3 regions of the Pseudarthrobacter sp. Y6 genome follow, and region 2 is predicted to be linked to each of the others. Evidence: riboswitches for the same ligand, from Rfam matches in the RefSeq annotation. Region 2 holds a riboswitch; each other region holds the start of a gene.
What was found. Region 2 has a riboswitch for cyclic di-AMP ahead of ACQCSW_RS04860 (M23 family metallopeptidase). Riboswitches for the same ligand answer to the same signal wherever they lie in the genome.
Positions count from the first base shown of each region.

Region 1: it holds a riboswitch for cyclic di-AMP, as region 2 does, so the genes downstream of both, ACQCSW_RS00870 (glycoside hydrolase family 16 protein) here and ACQCSW_RS04860 (M23 family metallopeptidase) in region 2, are expected to answer to the same signal.
Region 3: it holds a riboswitch for cyclic di-AMP, as region 2 does, so the genes downstream of both, ACQCSW_RS04195 (hypothetical protein) here and ACQCSW_RS04860 (M23 family metallopeptidase) in region 2, are expected to answer to the same signal.

Region 1 covers NZ_CP189574.1:167,763-174,605, reverse strand. The annotation lists gene ACQCSW_RS00890 (hypothetical protein) at 1-140, shown strand, start outside; gene ACQCSW_RS00885 (aminoglycoside phosphotransferase family protein) at 137-1,150, shown strand; gene ACQCSW_RS00880 (lipopolysaccharide biosynthesis protein) at 1,167-2,618, opposite strand; gene ACQCSW_RS00875 (glycosyltransferase) at 2,615-3,781, opposite strand; gene ACQCSW_RS00870 (glycoside hydrolase family 16 protein) at 3,930-5,039, opposite strand; cyclic di-AMP (ydaO/yuaA leader) riboswitch at 5,043-5,197, opposite strand; gene ACQCSW_RS00865 (NeuD/PglB/VioB family sugar acetyltransferase) at 5,346-5,981, opposite strand; gene ACQCSW_RS00860 (DegT/DnrJ/EryC1/StrS family aminotransferase) at 5,978-6,843, opposite strand, start outside.
Region 2 covers NZ_CP189574.1:994,211-1,001,053, forward strand. The annotation lists gene ACQCSW_RS04835 (cold-shock protein) at 113-496, shown strand; gene ACQCSW_RS04840 (DUF3027 domain-containing protein) at 506-1,051, shown strand; gene ACQCSW_RS04845 (MFS transporter) at 1,097-2,416, shown strand; gene serC (phosphoserine transaminase) at 2,484-3,614, opposite strand; gene ACQCSW_RS04855 (metal-dependent transcriptional regulator) at 3,888-4,583, shown strand; cyclic di-AMP (ydaO/yuaA leader) riboswitch at 4,745-4,957, shown strand; gene ACQCSW_RS04860 (M23 family metallopeptidase) at 4,967-5,785, shown strand; cyclic di-AMP (ydaO/yuaA leader) riboswitch at 5,934-6,096, shown strand; gene ACQCSW_RS04865 (C40 family peptidase) at 6,167-6,841, shown strand.
Region 3 covers NZ_CP189574.1:848,443-855,285, reverse strand. The annotation lists gene ACQCSW_RS04210 (winged helix-turn-helix domain-containing protein) at 1-276, opposite strand, end outside; partial or broken gene ACQCSW_RS04205 (response regulator transcription factor) at 882-1,615, shown strand; partial or broken gene ACQCSW_RS04200 (ATP-binding protein) at 1,623-3,184, shown strand; cyclic di-AMP (ydaO/yuaA leader) riboswitch at 3,285-3,437, shown strand; gene ACQCSW_RS04195 (hypothetical protein) at 3,443-4,177, shown strand; gene ACQCSW_RS04190 (hypothetical protein) at 4,258-4,389, shown strand; gene ACQCSW_RS04185 (HAD-IA family hydrolase) at 4,370-5,050, opposite strand; gene ACQCSW_RS04180 (VOC family protein) at 5,066-5,440, opposite strand; gene upp (uracil phosphoribosyltransferase) at 5,503-6,138, opposite strand; gene ACQCSW_RS04170 (phosphatase PAP2 family protein) at 6,186-6,843, opposite strand, start outside.

The DNA of each region.
Region 1 (6,843 bases), 830 kb from region 2:
CCCTGGCATTGCACAAGGATGTCCGCTTCGGTGCAGCCAAGGCCTTTGCCGCGCGGCTGGCATTGCTCCTGGGCGTGTTTGACCTGGCTGTTCCGGAAGGAACCGTCACAGGCCGGCGCCCACCCGCGGAGCCGCAGTGACTTTCGTCGACCGTTTCCTGGCGGAGCGTTACGAGGAGCTCGAGCTGGACAAATACGGGATAGGCCCCCGCTGGGAAAGCGTCCTGCTGACGCCCAGGTTTGTCACATCCAAGCATGTGGTGGCCCTGGTTTTTGCGGCTGGAGCCAACGAACCCAGCCTCGTGGTCAAGGTGCCGCGGCAGCCTGGCGAGAACGACAGCGTGCGCCATGAAGCCGACGTTCTGAGGCAGCTCAACACGGGTGCTGCAGGGTCCGTCATCGGCGTCCCGCAGGTGGTGACCGTCTGCGACGTCGGCGCCCACACGGTGCTCGTCGAAACCGCGGTGACAGGAGTGCCCCTGGACCCCCGACAGGTGGCGGCGGATCTGGCCGGCGCCGTCAGCGCGGGCACTGCCTTTGTGGACGCCTTGCCGTGCACGCAGGCTGCCGCCCGGAACGACGGCTGGTACGACCGGACCATCAGCCACCCGCTGAAGGCGCTCACAGGACTGGTGTCCCAGGAAGTCGAGATCATGGCACTGGTGGAACGGACCCACGAGATACTGGCGCCGCTGCGTCACATCCAACTGCCCGCCGTCGTCGAGCATGGCGATTTGAGCCACCCCAATCTCTTCCTCAAGCCCCACCAAGGGTTGCAGGTGGTCGACTGGGAACGGGCCCGCACCGACGGCGTTCCCGGGCATGACCTGGTCTTTTACCTCCAGTACTTGAGTGAATCAAGCGAACTGGCTTTCGACCGCGGCAGCCAGCTCGCGGCGTTTGAAAAGGCGTTCGGCCCGGGCGGGTGGGCACTGGCACACCTCGCCGGCCACCTGGACCTGCGCGGGGTGGATGCTGCGCTGATTCCGCTGCTGGTCATCGCAACCTGGGCCAGATCCGCGGCCACGCTGGCGTTCAGGCTGGCGGGTCAGGCCGAGGCCGCCCACGGAACAGAAAAGCTCCGTCAGGCCGTGGCGTCCGATCGGGACTTCTGGCTCTGGCGCCACGCCGTGCAAGGCCAGCGGCCATAGAGCCCAAGCGTGCGTATCAGACACGCCCTAGGAACTGCAGCAGCTCACGGTACAAGGACGGGAATCCCAGGCGCAGAATCGCGTAAACCTGGCCGACGGACAGAAGCACCACGACGGCCGTCGTTACCAAGGGACCAAGGATCGGGAGGGCCAACGTGACCAGGCCGGCCCCTGCCACAGCAGCCCCACAGACCACGCCTGGCACGGCGGCGCGCACCAGGCGCCGTGCCCTGATCTTGATCACCCGGGCCGCGACCGCCTGCATTCCGCAGGCGAAAACAAAGGCCGTGGCAAGCTGCGCAGCTGCCACTCCAACGATGCCCCACTGCGCGGCGACCAGCAGGACTGGCACGAGAATCACGAGGCGGACGACGGAGATTGCGATGGAGAGCCCGGGCCGTCCGAGCGCCTTGTACACGTCGTTGGCACCCGCGCCCAGCGACCGCACTGCAGCGTACAGGGCCAGCAAGACCAGTGGCAGCACAGCGTCGGTCCATTTCTGGCCGAAAAGGAGAGGGACCAGGACCGGTGCCAGGACGGCCAGGCCCACGCCGGCAGTGAACCCATACAGGGACTGGATCTGGACGCTTTTCAGGTAGCCGTCGCGGAGCCTGTCCGGATCCGTGCGCACCTGCGCGTAGAGCGGGAAAAGGACCGTGGACAGTACAAAGAAGACGTTGAGGATCAGGGCCTCCGGAAGCCGGAAGGCCAACGTGTAGTAGCCCAGAGCCTGCGCTCCCAACAACAGCCCGATAATGAGGTAGTCGACGTCGAAAATCAGCCGGGCCAGCAGGCTGCTTCCCGCCACGGGTGCCCCGTAGGCAATGTTTGCCCGAAGAGCGTCCCTGCCCACCCGCCAGATCTGCCAGGGCGCATTCCTGCGGACCAGGAACCAGCACGTGAGCGCATACGCCACGGACCCCGCGGCTGTGCCGACGGCCAGTGACAACGCGCCGTGGCCCGTGAACGCCAGAACCAGGGTCACCGATCCCATGGTGGCGGCCCGGATCACAGGAGCTGCGGTCAGCGGTTTGAACTTCAGGTCCCGTCGCAGCAGGGCTTCCGGGACCGCCCCGAAGGACGTGGCCAACACCGAAACCCCCAGCACCTGGACGAGGGGCGCCGCGTCCGGAAGGTTGAAAAGGCCTGCGATCCAGGGCGCGGCCAGGACGGCGGCTGAGGCCAGGACGGCTCCGAGCAGCACGGAAATGAACAAGGCGGAGCGCGCAATGACGCCTGTACGCGGCAAATAGACCAGCGCCTGTGCCACACCGGCGTCGGCAACGGTTTCGGCGTAGGCCATCAGGACCAGCGCCAGTGCCACCAGGCCGTACTCCTCGGGGGACAGCAGCCGGGCCAGGACGATGGCGGTGCCCAGGACGATCATCTTTCCGGTGACGAATGCCAGCCCCTGCCACGCTGCGCCGCGGACACCGGTCCGGGTCAGATCCCCGGGTGCGTACGTCATGCTGGTGACTTTCCGGACGGGAGGCCGGTGCCGCCGGACCGGATCGCGCCGCCCACCTCGTCCAGATAGTCCTCGGCGACAGTCCGCCACGTTCTGACGGACCCGCCAGCGGGTGGGGTCCGGTGCCGTCCGGGCGCGGTCAGCCGCCGCACGACGTGATCCACGAACCCCTCCGTGTCCGGTTCGACGGCCAGCAAGGGGTGGGGTTCCTGCTCGCGGGCGGCCACCGGCGTCGCTACCACCGGGAGGCCGGCGGCAAGGGCCTCGCGCACGGAGTTCCGGATGCCGACACCGTGTTCGTCGGGAAAGACTGCGACGTCCGCGGAGTGGAAGACCTCCAGGACTGACGGCACGTTGGCGAGGACCTCCACGCGGGGGCCGGCCAGGGCTTGTACTGAGGCATCGGGGCACCGGCCCGCGAGCACAAACCTGGCATCCGGAACCTGCTGCCACACGAGTGGGGCGATCTTTCTGATCAGGACGTTTGCGCTGTCGATGTTTGGACCGTAGTTCAGGCTGCCAACAAAACAGGCCACCGGACAGTTCTGTCTGGCGGCTTCGCGCACCGACTTCTCGGCCCCGTTGGGAACGCTCCTGACGGGCCGCGCCAGCCGTTCCGACCACGTCAGCGCATCGGCGGCGCCCACAGTAAGGAGCCGCGCCCGCGACGGCAAGCGCCGTTCGGCAAGCAGGGCAAGGAACTCACGGGCGCGGTAGGCCGGGCGGAGGGTGCCGGCAATGGCAGTGTCCATCGCGGCGCGGACGGACCAGGGATCCACAGTCTGCAAAACCAGTGGGCCGCTCACCGACTTGGCCAGGAACAGGGCGTGCGGACCATGGATCAGGGTGGCGTCGTGGAGGCCGGAGAGTTGTGCCGCGACGGCAATAGCTTTGGCGGTGGACCGCTCGTGCTTTCCGAGACCGGTCAGGCCAAAGACGGACAGGACGGTGGCCCAGGCGCGGCTGCGCGTGGGCATCACATGCACGGCGTTACAGCGCGACCTGATTTCGGCCGGCACGCCCACCGGTCCGGCGAAGGTCAGAAGTGTCACTGCCACTTCTCCGGGAAGGTTCCGCAGCACCTCGAACGGAATCATGGAACTGCCGTCCCCCAGCATGGGGTCCCGGTTGGGCACGCTTTCTGTGATGTACAGAAGCTTCATTGCAAGAGTTTACGGGAGCCGCGGAACGTTCCGCCGGTCCGGCACCGACAACTGCGGGTTTACACAGTATTAAGGGAAGCAGGCGATTAATAGAAAGCGGACGACGGCGGGAGGTCCCGCCGTCGTCCGCTCACCGAAGTGACGCTGTTTACTTCCAGGCCCGCACGTAATCAACCTGGACCTGCGACGCAGCTCCGTATGCCGCCGGGCTGCTTCCCGACGCGCCGACATTGAGGACGATGTACTGCGGTGCGCCGCCGTCGTCGGTGGAGTAGGACTTCACCTTGACGCCGTCGAAGTAGACGTCCGCGGAGTTCGCCGTCCGGTGCAGGCCGAAGGTGTGGAAATTGTTGCCCCAGTCGCCGGGAACGGTCCCCTGGTTGTGGGCGCCGGATGTTGAGTGATAATTCACGGTCATCTTGCCGCTCAGGACCTCAGCGATGTCATTCTCGCCATTGGTGGGCCACGACTGGCCGTTTGTCCAGAACGCAGGCCAGTTGTAGAGGTTCGTGCCGTCGCCGGGGAACTTGATCCGGGCCTCGACATAACCTGTCGTGAACTCGTAACCGGTACCGGCTCCGCCCTTGGGGTTGGTTGAAACCAGCGCACCCGAGGTGGACGAATTGAGGGAAAGGGCAAGGTTGCCGCCGCCGACGGAAACGTTGCCGGGGCTGGTGGCGACCTTGTTCATGCTGCCGCAGCTGGGAGAGAACCAGCAGTTGGACCATTTGGCCGTGTCAAGGGCCGTGCCGTTGAATTCATCGGCGAAAGCCATGGTCCACGCGCCGGGGACTCCAACGGGCATGGTTCCGGTTGTGCCGGATGATGCAAGGGGTGCCAGGGCCGGGGCCGGCGCTGGTGCAGCCGTTGTCGTCGTTACCGGGGCGGGTGCGGGAGCAACCGCCGGCGCTTCAGGTGCCGGTGCCGGAGCCGTGGTCGGCTCGGTGGAGGGGTCCGTGGCCGGCAGTGGTGCCGGCGCGGGGCTGGTGTTGCGCTTGACCTGCCCCGGTGCCTGGGCACGGCTGGACGTGTCCGCGACGCGGCTCAACTCGGCGCTTTGTGGCGCCTGTTCGGTGACCTGGCCTAGGGAGACAACACCCAGCAGTGCGACCAGTGCGGCCGCTGTCAGCGACATGGTGCGCCGGGTCTTTGCACGGTCCGCGGACTTCTTCAGCGCGGACCGTCGCCGGGTGGGCGCCGCGGCTTCCTCGGAATAAGGGCGCGCGTCCGAGCGCGGCTGATCAGGGGATGCAGACATGAGTGATTACCTCTCAACGCCTGCGGAGTTAGCTGTCGGGTTCGGAGGAGGTCATCCGGCCGCATTGGAATGCGCGGCTTCACCCCGAGGGCATGTTTGTGCCATGCCCGAGACACTCGGGTCCCCCGCCTCTGCCTGAAACCTAGTGGATCCCGAAGGTGGCAGAGTTAGACGTCATCCGGGATTGGGGCCGTCTGGGGCGGCCCACCGATCGACCGTACAGGACCGGACGCGAATAATCACAATCGTGTAACGGAAGTTACTTCTGCGGAGCGCCCCCTTGCGCCCGGCGCTTCTGGCGCTCGCCTATCCGTGTTTGATGGGGTGGGCCGGCACGCCGACCCACGTTTCGCCGTCGGGCACGTTGCTCAAAACTGCCACCCCCATGCCCACCGTGGCGTAGGACCCCACCGACGTCCGTTCACGGACGCTGCAGTTCAGCCCCAGGTAGGCCGCCCGGCCGATCCGGACTCCCCCGCCCAGCGGCACACCGGCCGCGAACGTCGCGAAATCCGCCACGTGGTCGTCGTGCGTAAAGGTCACTGACGGCATGGCCACAACATGGGCCCCGAGCGTGACGGAGGCCGTCAGAGTCGCGTTCTTCAGGAGAATGCTGCCGCGGCCGATCCGGCAGCCTTCGGGGCACTCCACGGTGGGATCGATCGCGGTGGCGTAGCGGGCATCGCGCAGGCCCAGGGCCGCCAGCCGTTCCACTACGGCTTCCCGGGACTTTCCCGAGGCCAGGCACACCAGCACCAGCGCATGGGTGAACTTGGGGGCATCGTCGATGGTCCCCAGCACCGGCGCGCCGTCCACGGTGACGCCGGCCATTTCCTTGTCGTCGTCGAGCAGCCCGACGACGTCGTACTGCCCGCTGGCCCGGACCATGGTCAGGACTTCCCGGGCTAGCCCGCTGGCTGCGATCAGCACCAGGTCGCTCACCGGCGTACCCCGGCGGCCGCCCGGACGCTGTTCATGACCCGGTTCAGGCCCACGTTGTCCAGGCCGTGGAAAATCGGGAGAACCAGCGTCCGGTCGGTTAGCCGTTCGGTGGTCTGGAGCCCTGCGTTACCCGTATCGCGCCACCGGTAGGCAGGCTGCCGGTGTGCCGCCATGGCGCCGCGGCGCGCCGAAATTCCGGCATCGGCCAGACGGGCCAGGAGCCCTTCGCGGTCCGTGGCGAAGCCCGGGAGGACTTCGAGCCAGAAGGACTGGAAGTTGGTGGTACCGTACGGTGGGTCGGCCACGAACCGGAGCCCGGCCAGGCCGGAAAGGCCTGCCTCATAACGTGCGGCGATCTCCCGGCGGCGCGCCACGATCTCGCGCAGCCGGCCCAGCTGCACGATGCCGATGGCGGCCTGCAGATCCGTCATCTGGCAATCGAAACCAACTTCGACGTACACCTCCGGCGCGGCCATGCGGGATCGGCGGCGGTCCGCCGCGGGCACGTTCACGGAGTGGCTGCGGAGGCTCCGGGCCCGTGCTGCCCAGTCCGCCCGGTGGGTTGTCAGCATGCCGCCTTCGCCCGTGGTCAGAACATTGTCCGGGTGGAACGACCACACGGCAACGTCCGCGCCGGTACCCACTGGCCGGCCCTTGTATTGAGAACCCACAGCGCAACCGGCGTCTTCAATCACGGTGATTTCGTGACGTTCACACAGCTCGCGGACCGGTTCCAGGTCAACGGGTACACCGCCCTGGTCCACCACAATTACTGCACGGGTGTCAAGGGTCAGCGCCGCCCGGATCGTAGATCCCGTCACCGTGCCGGTTACGGGATCTACATCGCAGAACACCGGCCGCG
Region 2 (6,843 bases):
GGGGAACAGACCAACACGGTCCGTCGCTGTCATACCCTGAACCCGCACATCAGTGCGGATGCGGTGACTGCCGGCCGTGTCAGAAGACGTCAGAACGAAGAAGGTTGATTACGTGCCTACCGGCAAGGTCAAGTGGTATGACAAGGAAAAGGGTTTTGGATTCCTCGCAGGCGAGGACGGCCAGGAAGTCTTCCTGCCCAAATCATCGCTGCCCGAAGGCATCACGGAGCTGAAGGCCGGCACGCGGGTTGAGTTCGGCGTTGCCGACGGCCGCAAGGGTGCACAGGCCCTGGGCCTGCGCGTCCTGGACAAGACGCCGTCCATCGCCAAGGCCAAGCGGCCCAGTGCCCGGGACCTCGCGCCGCTCGTCCAGGATCTGGTCAGCGTGCTGGACAACCTCTCCGGAACCCTGTCCGCGGGCAAGTACCCGGAAGGCAACAAGGGCAAGGCCATCGCGGCTGCCCTGCGTAAGGTTGCCGACGAGCTGGACGTCTAGGTCTTGGCCATGAATGCGGAAGCTGAACAGCCGGACACCACGGCAGCGGAGAACGTGGGCGCCAAAGCCGAGGCCAAGCGCCGTACCGGTGTGCCCGTGTGGCGTACCGGTAAGCCGGATGTCTTCCTCGCTGCTGCCGTTGGCGAGGCGCGAACGGCCATCGAAGGCATTACGGCGGCGTCGGACATCGGTGCGCACCTGGCTGCCAAAAGTGAGGGCGACCGTCTGGTCACACACGTCTTCGAATCAAAAATGGCCGGTTACCACGGCTGGCAGTGGTACGCGGTCCTGACCAGGAACTCCCGCTCCAAGGTGGTCACGGTCAGCGAGCTTGGCCTCCTGCCGTCGGAGGACTCCATCCTCTCCCCGGAGTGGGTGCCGTGGGCCGAGCGCGTCCGCCCCGAGGACGCCAGGGCGGCAGAGGAAGAGGAGTCACCCGCTGCGGAGGCTTTCGCTTCAGGGCCGGACGCTTCGCAGGCCGAGGCTGACACTCCCGGATCCGAAGACCAGGACGAAGGATCCGAAGACGACGACACTGCCGGCGAGGCTGACTAAGCAGTTGACAGTGGGCAGGGTTGAGAATCAAGAAGGCCGGCACTGATGTCCACCTTCAAATCCCTGCACATCCTCAATTACCGGATCTGGTTCATCGGCGCGCTGGTTTCCAACATCGGAACCTGGATGCAGCGCACGGCTCAGGACTGGCTGGTGTTTGACCACCTCACCCATCACGACGCCGGAGCCATGGGCATCACCATGGCACTGCAGCTGGGGCCACAGCTATTCCTGGCGCCCGTTGCCGGCCTCATGGCGGACCGCTTCAGCCGCCGGCAGCTGCTGGTCATCACGCAGTCGCTGATGGCACTCCTGAGCACCGGCCTGGGCATCCTGGTGGTTCTGGGCGCCGGCCAGCTGTGGCACGTCTACGGCTTCGCCCTGCTGCTGGGCATGGTCTCCGCCCTCGATGCCCCGGTGCGGCAGACCTTTGTTTCTGAACTCGTGCGGGACGACTACCTGCCCAATGCCGTGGCCCTGAACAGCGCCTCCTTCAATGTCGCCCGGATGATCGGGCCCGCCGTGGCCGGCGTCCTCACCGTGGCCGTAGGTCCCGGCTGGGTGTTCCTGATCAACACCTGCACCTTCCTGGCCATGCTCCTGAGCCTGTGGAAGATCCCGTCCGCGTCACTGCGCCAGCTTCCCCGGGCGGCTCCCGGCAAGGGCCGGATCCGGGAGGGCCTGCGCTATGTGCGGTTCCGGCCGGATATTGTGGTGGTCCTCGTGGCCGTGTTCATCGTGGGAACGCTCGGCCTTAACTTCGTGCTGTTCATCGCCGCCATGGTGGGCACGGAATTCGGGCTGGACGCCAGCGCCTTCGGGCTCATGAATTCCATCATGGCCATCGGTTCCGTGGCGGGCGCGCTACTCTCCGCCGGCCGCGGGAAGCCCCGCTTGCGGATGATCTTTGGCGCGGCAGCTGCCTTTGGGGTGACCTCGGGACTGGCTGCGCTTGCCCCGGACTACTTCTGGTTCGGCGTCGCGCTGGTGCCGGTGGGCCTGTTCGCGATCACCATGATGACGAGTGCCAACGGTTACGTCCAGACCACCACGGACCCCGTCATGCGGGGCAGGGTCATGGCCCTGTACATGGCCATCTTTATGGGCGGCACACCCATCGGCGCCCCACTCGTGGGATGGGTGGCCAACGTCGCCGGCCCCCGGTGGTCGCTTGCCGTTGCGGCCACGTCCGGGGTCATCGCCGCCGTGATCGGAATGATCTGGATCATCCGTGCCCAGCAGCTCCGGCTCACCTTCAACCGGCGCGCCCGCGGCCTGCGGTACTTCGGCGTCGTCTCCCACCTGGGGGACAACGCAAACGGCGTCGCCCGGGACGAAAACCCGGACGACGCCGTCGGGCGCTGACGCCGTCGCGTTACCGCCCGTGCCACAGCGGCAGTCGCGGTAGCGGCCGCCGTGCGCTGCGGGAGCGCTACTTGCGCAGTTCGCCCACCACGTGGTCGATGCTTGCCAGCAGCGCGGAGACGTCAGCCGGCTCGATGGCCACAAACGTGGCGATCCGGAGCTGGTTGCGGCCCAGCTTGCGGTACGGCTCGGTGTCCACGATCCCGTTGGCGCGCAGCACCTTGGCGATCGCGGCGGCGTCGATCGAGTCGTCGAAATCGATGGTGGCGATGACGTTGGAACGGTCCTCCGCTTTGGCCACAAACGGGGTCGCGTACTCGGAGGCCTCGGCCCAAGAGTAGATCCGGCCGGCGGAGTCAGCGGTGCGGGCGGACGCGAAGTCCAGGCCGCCGTTGGCGTTCAGCCACTGCACCTGCGCGTCGAGGGTCACCAAAGTGGAGAGCGACGGCGTGTTGTACGTCTGGTTCAGCTTGGAGTTGTCGATGGCGGTCTGGAGGTCCAGGAAGTCCGGGATCCAGCGGCCGCTGGCCTTGATCCGGGCGGCGCGTTCCAGCGCGGCGGGGGAGAAGAGGCCCAGCCACAGGCCGCCGTCGGACGCGAAGTTCTTCTGCGGGGCGAAGTAATAGACATCAGCCTCGGAGACGTCCACGTCCAGACCGCCGGCCGCGGAGGTGGCGTCCACCAGGACCAGGGAACCGGCGTCGGCGCCCGCCACGCGCTTGACCGGAGCCGCGACACCGGTGGAGGTTTCGTTCTGCGGCCAGGCGTAGACATCAACGCCGGCCTCGGCGGCCGATACCGGGCGGGTGCCGGGCTCGGACTTGATGATGGAGGAGGCGTCCAGGAACGGGGCCTTGTTGGTGGCTGAGGCGAACTTGGAGCCGAACTCGCCGAAGGACAGGTGCTGGGCCTTCTTCTCCACCAGGCCGAAGCTGGCGACGTCCCAGAAAGCGGTGGAGCCGCCGACGCCGAGGACCACTTCGTAGCCTTCGGGGGCGCGGAAAAACTGGCTGAGTCCTTCGCGGACGGAGCCCACGAGGTTTTTGACCGGAGCCTGGCGGTGGGAGGTGCCCAGGATGGTCTTGGACGCCGCTGAGAGCGCTTCGAGCTGCTCCGGCCTGACCTTGGACGGTCCCGCGCCGAACCGTCCATCCTTTGGCAGGAGGTCGGCAGGAATAGTGATGCTGGTTTCGCTCACGGGGGCTCCAATTTCGGCATGGACGTGGCTCACGTCCGGACGGTGGGGTGGCCGGTAGTCGGCAGTTACTGCATAAGGACCTCCTTTATTCTGCCTGAACCCTCGATTGGGCGGGAACCGGCGCCGTCATAGTCCGGCCAATGAGACCGGTTGTCCCGTCCGGGGATTATCCGGACAAGTTCAAAATAGGCTAAGCTTTTTACCGGACCTCGCCGCTGCTGGACGCGATACGGTGGGATAACGCAAGGTACTGCGCTCGAGGAGCTGAGCTGGATGACGGATCTGATCGATACTACGGAGATGTATCTTCGGACCATTTTGGAGCTTGAAGAAGAGAATATCGTTGCTCTTCGCGCACGCATCGCCGAACGGCTGCGGCATTCCGGCCCCACGGTGTCCCAAACCATCGGCCGGATGGAGCGCGACGGACTGGTGGTGGTCTCCGGAGACCGCCACCTGGAGCTGACCGAAGCCGGGCGGAAACGCGCCACGGAAGTGATGCGCAAGCACAGGCTGGCGGAACGGCTCCTGGCGGATGTGATTGGCCTGGACTGGGCCTACGTCCACGATGAAGCGTGCCGCTGGGAGCACGTGATGAGTGAACGCGTTGAGCAGCGCATCTACGAATTGCTCAATCATCCCACCGAGTCTCCCTACGGAAACCCCATCCCCGGGCTGGCGGCTCTGGGCGGGCCGGCGCCAGCGCTGCCTGACGCCGCTGTGATTAATCTCCTTGACGCGATGCAGGGCTACGGGCCGGCGTCGAACGTGAGAGTCAGCCGGCTCGCCGAGCCCATCCAGGTGGAACCCGAGCTGCTGGTCCAGCTGGACGAAGGCGGAATCAGGCCCGGCGCCTCGGTGTCTCTGGAGCGCGTGGGGGAGTACATTTCCGTGCGGGTCCCGGGGATCGAGGGGGCGCTCGAACTGCCCCCGGAAGTGGCAGCGCACGTCTTCGTTTCGGTCCGCTGACGGGACGGCGGTCCCCCCGCGTGGGGCCGCGCCATAGCTCAGTGACGTAAGGTTCCGCAAAGATAACGGAATTGTTACTGTCCAACTTAATCACCTATAGTTGAAACTCAGCGTCGATACAAAAGCGTTACCTGATCCGGAGCCGAGCTCTGCCAGCGGATCAGGTGCACGAGTCACCAACTGGCAGGGGCGGGGGAACCACAACCGGCAGTCGCCAGACTGCCTTGGGGTGAAGTCCGTCAGCAGCAAGCCTCTTCCAGCGAAGGATCCTCACGGGATATCTCTGCGCCAAATGCTTGTCACGGCGGACCGGGTCTTTGAACTCTCTGACCCGAATCCGACAGCTAACTTCGCAGGCTATCCAGAGAGGAACATTCTTGACCATGCAACATTCCAAGGGCCGCCGTCGCGCGGTGGGCCCCGCTTCGGTGCCCAGAGCGGCCGAGGATTTCACCGCGGAGAGGCCCCGCGACCCGCAGCGGGAAGCACGCCGCCGCCGGGGACCCTTCCGGCAGATCACAGATTTCGCCGCTGCCAGTGGCCTCGGCCAGAAGGTCGGCATCGCCCTGGCTGCCACAGGCCTGGCGCTCACCGTGACGGTACCTGTGACCGGCCCCGTGATGGCCACTCCGGAGCCCGGCCAGGCCGCGTCGGCTGTCTCCGCCGCTCCGCAGCCCGAAGTTACAGCCGAGGCCGCCGCCCGAATTGATTTCAGCCGCTCGTCCGTGGTTACCCAGGGTGACCCCGACGGCAAGCTGAAGCAGCTGCTGAGCTCCCAGTCCGCGGGATCCATTACCCGCGCCGCCTCTGCCGGAAGCCTCGGCCCGCCGTTGGCCCAACTGACTACTGTCTCACCCTTCGGATTCCGCGTCAGCCCCATTACCGGCGGCACCGGCGACTTCCACCGCGGCCAGGACTTCGCGGCACAGTGCGGAACCTCTGTCATGGCTGCTGCCAGCGGCACAGTCACGTTCGCCAGCTGGCACCAGTTCGGCGGCGGCAACCGCGTGGTGGTGGATCATGGCAATGGCCTTGAAACCACCTACAACCACTTGTCCTCCTTCAATGTGAAGGTTGGGCAGACCGTCAGCCGCGGCGACGTAGTGGCCCTCAGCGGCACCACGGGTGCCTCCACGGGCTGCCACCTCCACTTTGAGGTTCAGGTCAACGGCGAAGTAGTCGATCCCATGGGCTGGCTCTGACTCAAATGATGGCAAACTCTCGAATCGTAGCGACGTGCCGTGACCTGAATGTGACATTGGCTCGGAACTCCTGTAACGTCTAAAGCGCGTCAACTTTTCCGAAGTTGACGTTCTTGAGTGGATTGCCTAGCTCTGCCACCGCTCAAGGTCCGTTCGCATGACATCGTCTGGCAGGGGCGGGGGAACCAATTTTGGTCTTCGATTCTGAAGGCCTTGGGGTTAAGTCGCAAAGCTTCCACTGTGAAGCAGCGCGGCCGGGTGACTCCCATCCGAATCCGACAGCTCACCTCGCAGGCATTGGGAGAGGCTACCTTCGTGTCTTCACGCCATAATTCTGCGCGCCACCGCGCACAACCGGTTCGCACCAACCCCTTGGGCTCCGTGTCCAAGGCGGTCAGTGCCAATGCCGGGACCGTAGGTCGCCAGGCTGCTGTTATCGCAGCTGCATCAGGTCTGATCCTGAGCATGGGGCTTCCGGCCAACGCCGCGGATACCACCGCCGGCGTTTCCGCCTCCACCGAGTCCGGGGCCGCACAGACGGCACTTGCCGTCACTGCGGCGCCCACGGCTACCGTTTCCTTCGAACGCCCCGTGATCAAGACCACGCCGGCACCGAAGGTTGAGACGCTCCGTGCGCAGTCCACGGGCTCCGAGACCGGGGCTCAGGGTGCTGCCGCAACCGAGGCCGCGGCCTCCAAGCTCGCTGACACTGTCTCCTCCGCCGCCGCTTCGGGTCTGGCAGCACTTGCCTACACCGGTATCGGCCACCCCTACCTCTGGGGCGGCACCACTCCCAATGGCTGGGACTGCTCAGGCTTCACGCAGTGGGTCTACGCCCAGGCCGGCATCAGCATTCCCCGCACCAATGCCTGGACCGTCATGCGGCCCACCGCCACACCGGCTCCCGGTGACCTGGTCATGCAGAATGGCGGCGCCCACGTTGGCATTTACGTAGGCAACGGCATGATGATCAGCGCACTGAACCCGTCACAGGGCACGCTGCTCCACTCCGTGGCATCCACGGGCGGCGGATCCTTCTTCACGCTGGCCCCGTAGTT
Region 3 (6,843 bases), 150 kb from region 2:
GGTGTCGTTTGCGACGGGCCGTAAAGCGTTTGGTCCCGCGACAACCGGAGTAGGCGCGGTCAGCGGCGCGGCTTCGGCAGGCTGGACGGCGCGGAGCTGGCCGTAGGAATTGGGGTTGTAGCCCTGGGGTGCGTAGCCGGGGGCGGGAAAGCTGGCGCCGGGGGCTGCCGGGGCGAATGCCGGTCGGGCACCGAACCCCTGGCGGAGGCCGGAGGCCTGACTGGCCTTGCCTGCGTTACGGACGGAGATGTGGACGTATCCGGATGCAACTGACATGAATGCTTACCTCAATGTGAATGGCCGTCATCGCGGCTCGAATGCTGGTTGTCCCCGCAATGAGATCTGGGGAAGGCGCCCTACGCTGGGCTGGGGGCGAATGCCTAGGAACTTCGTGGGTCTGAAGGTCAGGCGTGCATTCGGCAACAGCGCATGTCGGCAGCAGCGGATGTGCTGGGCCAATATTCTGCGGCTGCAGGTGCTGTTGAGTTCTTGTTCACAATTGAAGTGTGCAACGTAACAATGAAAACTTGCAAGTAACAATGGGTGCCTTGTTCCGCATGCTGAGACAGAATACGGTTTTGTGTTACAGATCACCATTCTGAAATGGCGACAAAATGGGAGTTGTTGTCCGCCAAGGGTGCGCAAATGGCCCCTCGCGGCGAACAATCTTCGCTCTTTAATGATGCTAAGTCCATGAAATTCACCGCGCCATGACTTGCCGGAATTGCTCGTTGCCTTTTGCTACCTGTCCAGCGGAAATGGCTCCGGCCCGCGCATTCTCGGCACCCATCTCCCCCCACTCAGCTCGCTAGGCTGGGATTCACAGCGTGCGCACAGGAACCCCATAGCGCGGGCTAACCGAATGATCGGAGAGTTGTCCCATGGCCACTTCGCACTCCATGACCAACAACCTTCCGCAACTGACCCACCCGGACGGCTCCCCCATCCGCGCCCTGGTGGTTGACGACGAACCCAGCCTTTCCGAACTCATGAGCATGGGGCTGCGCATGGCCGGATGGTCCGTTGCCGTGGCTTCGGATGGCCCCGGAGGCCGTCAAGCGTGCCAAGGAGTTCCGCCCGGACGTCCTGGTGCTGGACGTGATGCTGCCAGGGTTCGACGGCGTTGAACTGCTGGGCAGGATCCGCGCCTTCGCGCCGGAGGTACCCGCGCTTTTCCTGACCGCCAAGGACGCCGTCCAGGACAGGATCCTGGGCCCCGCGGCCGGCGGGGATGACTATGTGACCAAGCCGTTCAGCATGGAGGAGGTCCTGCTGCGGCTGCACCGCCTGGTCCGGCGTTGCCACGATGGACACAGCCGAACTTGTGGTGGGCGATCTTGTCCTCAACATCGATACGCGCGAAGTGACCCGTGCGGGCGATGACCTCCAGCTCACGGCCACCCAGTTCGAACTGCTCCGGTACCTCATGGAGAACCCCAAACGCGTGATCAGCAAGGCCCAGATCCTTGACCGCGTCTGGAACTATGACTTCGGCGGCCAGGCCAACATCGTGGAGCTCTACATCTCCTACCTGCGCAAGAAGGTGGAGGCGGTGCACCCGCCCATGATCCATACCGTGCGGGGAGCCGGCTACGTCATCAAGCCGGCCGAGTAGCAGCTCCATGTCCGCTTCGAAAGCACGGCCCGCCAATCCGCTCTACGTGCGCAGCTGGCGGAAGCCTGACACGTGGCATCTACGCACCCGCCTGATCCTGTTGGCCATGACGTTGCTGGTGGCCATCTGTGGCGCCGTGGGCCTGTTCAGCTATGCGTCGATGGATTCCTTTCTCACCGGCCAGCTGGATGACCAGCTGAGCCAGGCCGCCAAACGCTCGAACGATCCGGACCGCCCGCCCCTGGGCGGATTCAATGGCAGGCCGGACCCACTGGATGCCCGCGGGCAGAGTGTCGGAACGCTGAATGCGAGGATCCTGAACGGCCAGATCAATAGCGGCGGCTTCCTGGACTCGGACACCACACGCCTGGCCCTGGAGGCCGACGACAAGCAAACCCTGCTGGCCCTGACGCACAACGGCATTCCCGTGGACCGCTCGCTGTCCAATGGGGATTACCGGATTGTGGCCGTGGAAACCGGCTACGGCGATGTCCTCGTCACGGGACTTCCGCTCGCGGCCAAGGAGAGCACACTGGCGTCGCTGGTCTGGACTTTTGTGTTTGTTTCCCTTGGCGGCCTGGCGCTGATCGGACTGGCCGGAACCGTGCTCATCCGGCGCACCATGAAGCCGTTGGAGCAGCTTTCCGAGGTTGCAACCCGGGTGGCCCGGCTCCCGCTGGATGCGGGCGAGGTGGCACTCGCGGTGCGCGTCCCGCCGTCGAACTCCAACCCCGGAACCGAAGTGGGCAGCGTAGGACACGCCCTCAATCTGATGCTGGATAACGTCGCCAGCGCACTCGAGGCGCGGCAGCGGAGCGAGACCAAGGTGAGGCAGTTCGTTGCGGACGCGTCCCACGAACTGCGCACCCCGCTGACCGCCATCCGCGGCTACACGGAGCTGATGCGGATGACCGAGGACTTCACGCCGGACGGCCGGAAATCCTTGGCGCGGGTCCAGAGCCAGTCCGAACGCATGACCACCCTGGTGGAGGACCTGCTCCTGCTGGCCCGGCTCGATGAGGGGCAGCCCCTGAAACTCAGCGAGGTGGACCTCACACAGCTTGTGATCGAAACCGTCAGTGACGAGAAAGTCATCGCCCCGGACCGCCACTGGCGCCTTGAACTGCCTGACGAGCCGCTCGCCGTCACCGGTGACGCGTCCCAACTGCGTCAGGTGCTGGTCAACCTGCTCTCGAATGCGCGCAAGCACACACCGCCCGGGACCACCATAGTCACCGCCGTCACGAGGTCTGCCGATGGCAGCGCGACGGTGACGGTAACGGACGACGGCGGCGGCATCCCCGCGGAGTTCGTGGACCTTGTTTCTCCCGGTTTGCCCGCGCAGACGCGGCCCGCAAGGGCACTGCGCCGGCCTCGGGCGCCGGGGCGTCGGAGGCCACCAGCGGCCTGGGCCTGTCCATTGTCCAGTCCATCATGGAGGCCCACGGCGGGAGCGTAGAAGTGACATCGCGGGCCGGACGGACAGAGTTCGCCTTGCTCCTCCCCGCCGGCGCCGTGGCGCAACCAGCCGACGTCCGAGCGCAGCAAGTCGACACACCGTCGTCGTGATTCCTGTTACCAAAATGTGACTTAAGGTTCCAGCTCCTGTACCGTCGAACAGGTGCGGTTCCCGTTCGGGCCGCATATCCGGATGACGCCAAGCTCTGCCGCTTCCCGGATTCCGTTTTCAGAGGCAGAGGCGGGGGACCCACCGTCCCGGGCACCAAGTGCCCTTTGGGGTTAAGCCAACACGTGATTGTGCCGTGTGGCCGGATGCCCTCATCCGAACCCGACAGCTAACTCCGCAGGTGTGAGAGGCGATCCATCATGTCTGAATTCAAGGTACAAACGCGCCCGCAGGGCGACACAAAGTCCCACAGCCACCGCAAGCAGACCCGCTTCGGTGCAGCTATGTCCCCATTGTCCAAGGCGGCCCGGATTCCCTCCGTGGGCCAGCGCGTCGCGGTGTTCGCGACGGCGTGCGCCCTGCTGGTCGGCGTCAGTGCCGCAGCACACGCTTCCGAGTCTGCGTCGCTTGCGGCCAGCGCGGACCAGTCCGCCGAACAAGCCAGCGCCCAGTCGAAGCTGAGCTTCGAAGCAGCCGAGATCCAGCCCCCGGCTTCCCCGGAAGCTGCGCCGGCCGAGATCAACGTCGCGCCCCAGGCCGCCGAACCCGCACCTGCCCCGGCCCCGGAGCCCGCTCCGGCTCCGGAACCTGCACCCGCTCCTGCCCCTGCCCCTGTTGTGGCCATCAATGACCCCGCAGGAGCGCAGGCCTACGCCGCCGGGCAGCTGGCGACCTATGGCTGGTCCGCTGACCAGATGCAGTGCCTGCAGACGCTGTGGACCAAGGAATCCGACTGGACCACCACGGCCACCAACGCCAGCAGCGGCGCGTACGGCATCGTCCAGTCGTTGCCCGCTGAGAAGATGGCGAGCGCCGGAGCGGACTACCTCACCAACTACCGCACGCAGATCAGCTGGGGCCTGAACTACATCCAGGAGCGCTACCAGTCACCGTGCGGCGCGCTGAACTTCCACCTGTCGAACAACTGGTACTGAGCCGGACCTTCCGGCCCCCGGGCCTTCCCGGCGTGGCGGTCAGGGTTCCCAGCCCAGCGGCTCCGGGCCATACTTGGGCCATGAAATTCACCACCACCATCCTGGGCAGCGGCAACACGGCAGGCATTGAGGTTCCGGAGGAGGTCATCTCGGCTCCCGGCGCAGGCAAACGCATCATCGAGGTCCCCGATCTCAAAGCCGGAAAGAAATGATCTGCCGTCCCCCGGCGTCCGTTTCCACGGAGACGCTCACAGCACTGTAGTCCGGGATATGGAGCACGCCTGCCGGCAAAGCGCCCGTACTGGGACCCACGGCCACCGTCCGGATACCGGCGGCAACACCTGCCGCGATTCCCGCGGGCGCATCTTCGAACACCACGGCGTCCTCCGGCTTCACGCCCAGCAGCCCGGCTGCCTTCAGATACCCTTCCGGGTGCGGCTTGCCCCATGTGACCAGGTCCGCCGTCACGGCAGTGGCCGGCATGGCCAGTCCCGCAGCGTCCATGCGGATGTCCGCCAGGCTCCTGTCCGCTGAGGTCACCAGCGCCACCGCCTGGGCCGGGATGCTGCGGAGCAGCTCGGCAGCCCCCGGCAACGCGACGATACCGGCAGTCCGCACCCTTTCCATCGCGCCGAGTTCCGCAGTGAGCGCCACAACGTCGGCCCCAGCCGGCGCGAACCGGCGCACGGTGTCGGCAGCCTGGACACCGTGCGAAGTGCGCAGGATTTCGGCGATGTCCAGACCGTACCGGACAGCGAATTCTCCCCAGACCTCCTCCACCACTGCCGTGGAGTCCACCAGCGTGCCGTCCATATCGAAAAGGACGGCCCGGCAAGTCAGTGTTCGTGCGGCGGCAGGTGTGGGGATGTTCATGCTGCCCATTTTGCCTTAGGCGTCACGACCCGGGATGTACTGCACCGCCCACTTGTTGCCGTCGGGATCGGCGAAATAGACGAAGTGCCCCCAGTCCTGCACGTCAATGTCGCTGACCTCCACACCGTTGCCCTTGAGGTGGTCGTGGGCAGCCTGGATGTCACTGACCACCATCTGCAGGCTTGGGGCCGTACCCGGAGGGGCGTCATTGAGGCCCTCGCCAATACAAATGGAGCAGGCGGATCCCGGCGGGGTCAGCTGGACGAAGCGGACGCCATCCATGGGCCGCTCGTCGAAATCGGGGTTGAATCCAACTTTGTTGACGTAGAAATCCTTGGCACGGTCCACGTCCGATACGGGCACAAAAACGAGTTCAAGTTTCCAGTCCATGCGCCACAGGCTAACGGCGGCGGCAGGAAAGCGGAAGACCTAAATCCTGGAGCAGTCCCGTACTAGCCGGCGATGCCGTACAGGCGGTCGCCGGCGTCGCCCAGGCCGGGAACGATGTAGGACTTCTCGTCGAGCCGTTCGTCAATGGAGGCCAGCACGATGGTCACATTGGCCTCGGCAAGTTCCTCTTCGAGCTTGGCCAGGCCTTCCGGCGCGGCCAGGAGGCAAATGCACGTGACGTCGGAGGCGCCGCGCTTGAAAAGGAACTTGATGGCTTCGCGCAGGGTTCCGCCGGTGGCAAGCATGGGATCCAGCACAAAGATCTGCCGGTCAGTCAGGTTTTCCGGGAGCCGCTCTGCGTAGGTGATGATGTCCAGGGTTTCTTCGTCGCGGGCCATGCCCAGGAAGCCCACTTCGGCGGTGGGGACCAGCTTGGTCATGCCCTCGAGCATGCCGAGCCCGGCGCGCAGGATGGGGACCACCAGAGGCGTGGGCTTGGTGAAAGCGGTGCCCACTGTGGTGCTGACCGGCGTCTCGATTGTGACCGGCTGGGTGCGGACCTCGCGGGTGGCCTCGTAGGCCAGGAGGGTCACCAGCTCTTCCGTCAACTGCCGGAAGACCGGCGACGGAGTGTTCTTGTCCCGCAGGACGGTGAGCTTATGGGCGACCAGCGGGTGGTCCACAACGAGAGTGCGCATGCGTCAAAACTATCACCCGTCCGGACAGCCTCCGGCCCGGAATCAGCTCACGGATCATCCCGCAGGGCGGGGTGTTCGAACGTGGGCGCCGGGCCCGCGTACTCTCGTTTCCGCAGCAGATGGAACAGCCGGTGCGCCAGTATCACCATGCCCACCCACGCAAGCCCCAGGAACCAGCCGGCCATCACATCGGTCAGCCAGTGGTGGCCCAGGAACACCCTGCTCAGGCCCATCGCGATGATGAAGATCACCCCGGCGGTGATGGCTGTGATGCGCGCCCACAGCATTTCGAACTGGAGGCACATGACGTACACCAGCACACCGATCACCACCGTCGTGTTCAGGGTGTGGCCGCTGGGAAAGGACGGCGTGGTTTCGTACGGCGGGACCGCTTCGGAGTGGTCCGGGCGGGTGCGGCCCACGAGCCGCTTGCCCACAGTGGTTGCCAGCGTGGAGACGGCGGCCGCGCCGCCCACCAGGATGACGGGCCGCCAGGTCCGGCTCAGGAACGTCAGCCAGGCTGTCAGGATGCTGGCCAGTATGGGCATGCCGATGCCCCCGCCGATATTGGTGAAAGCCGTTACCCCGGCATCCAGTGCAGGGCTCCGCAAGTTCTGGGACAGCTCCAGCGCGGGCAGATCCAAGGCCGTCAGGCCCCTGTCATCCACCACATTGTCGTAGACCTCGGCACCCAGGAGCGCCATG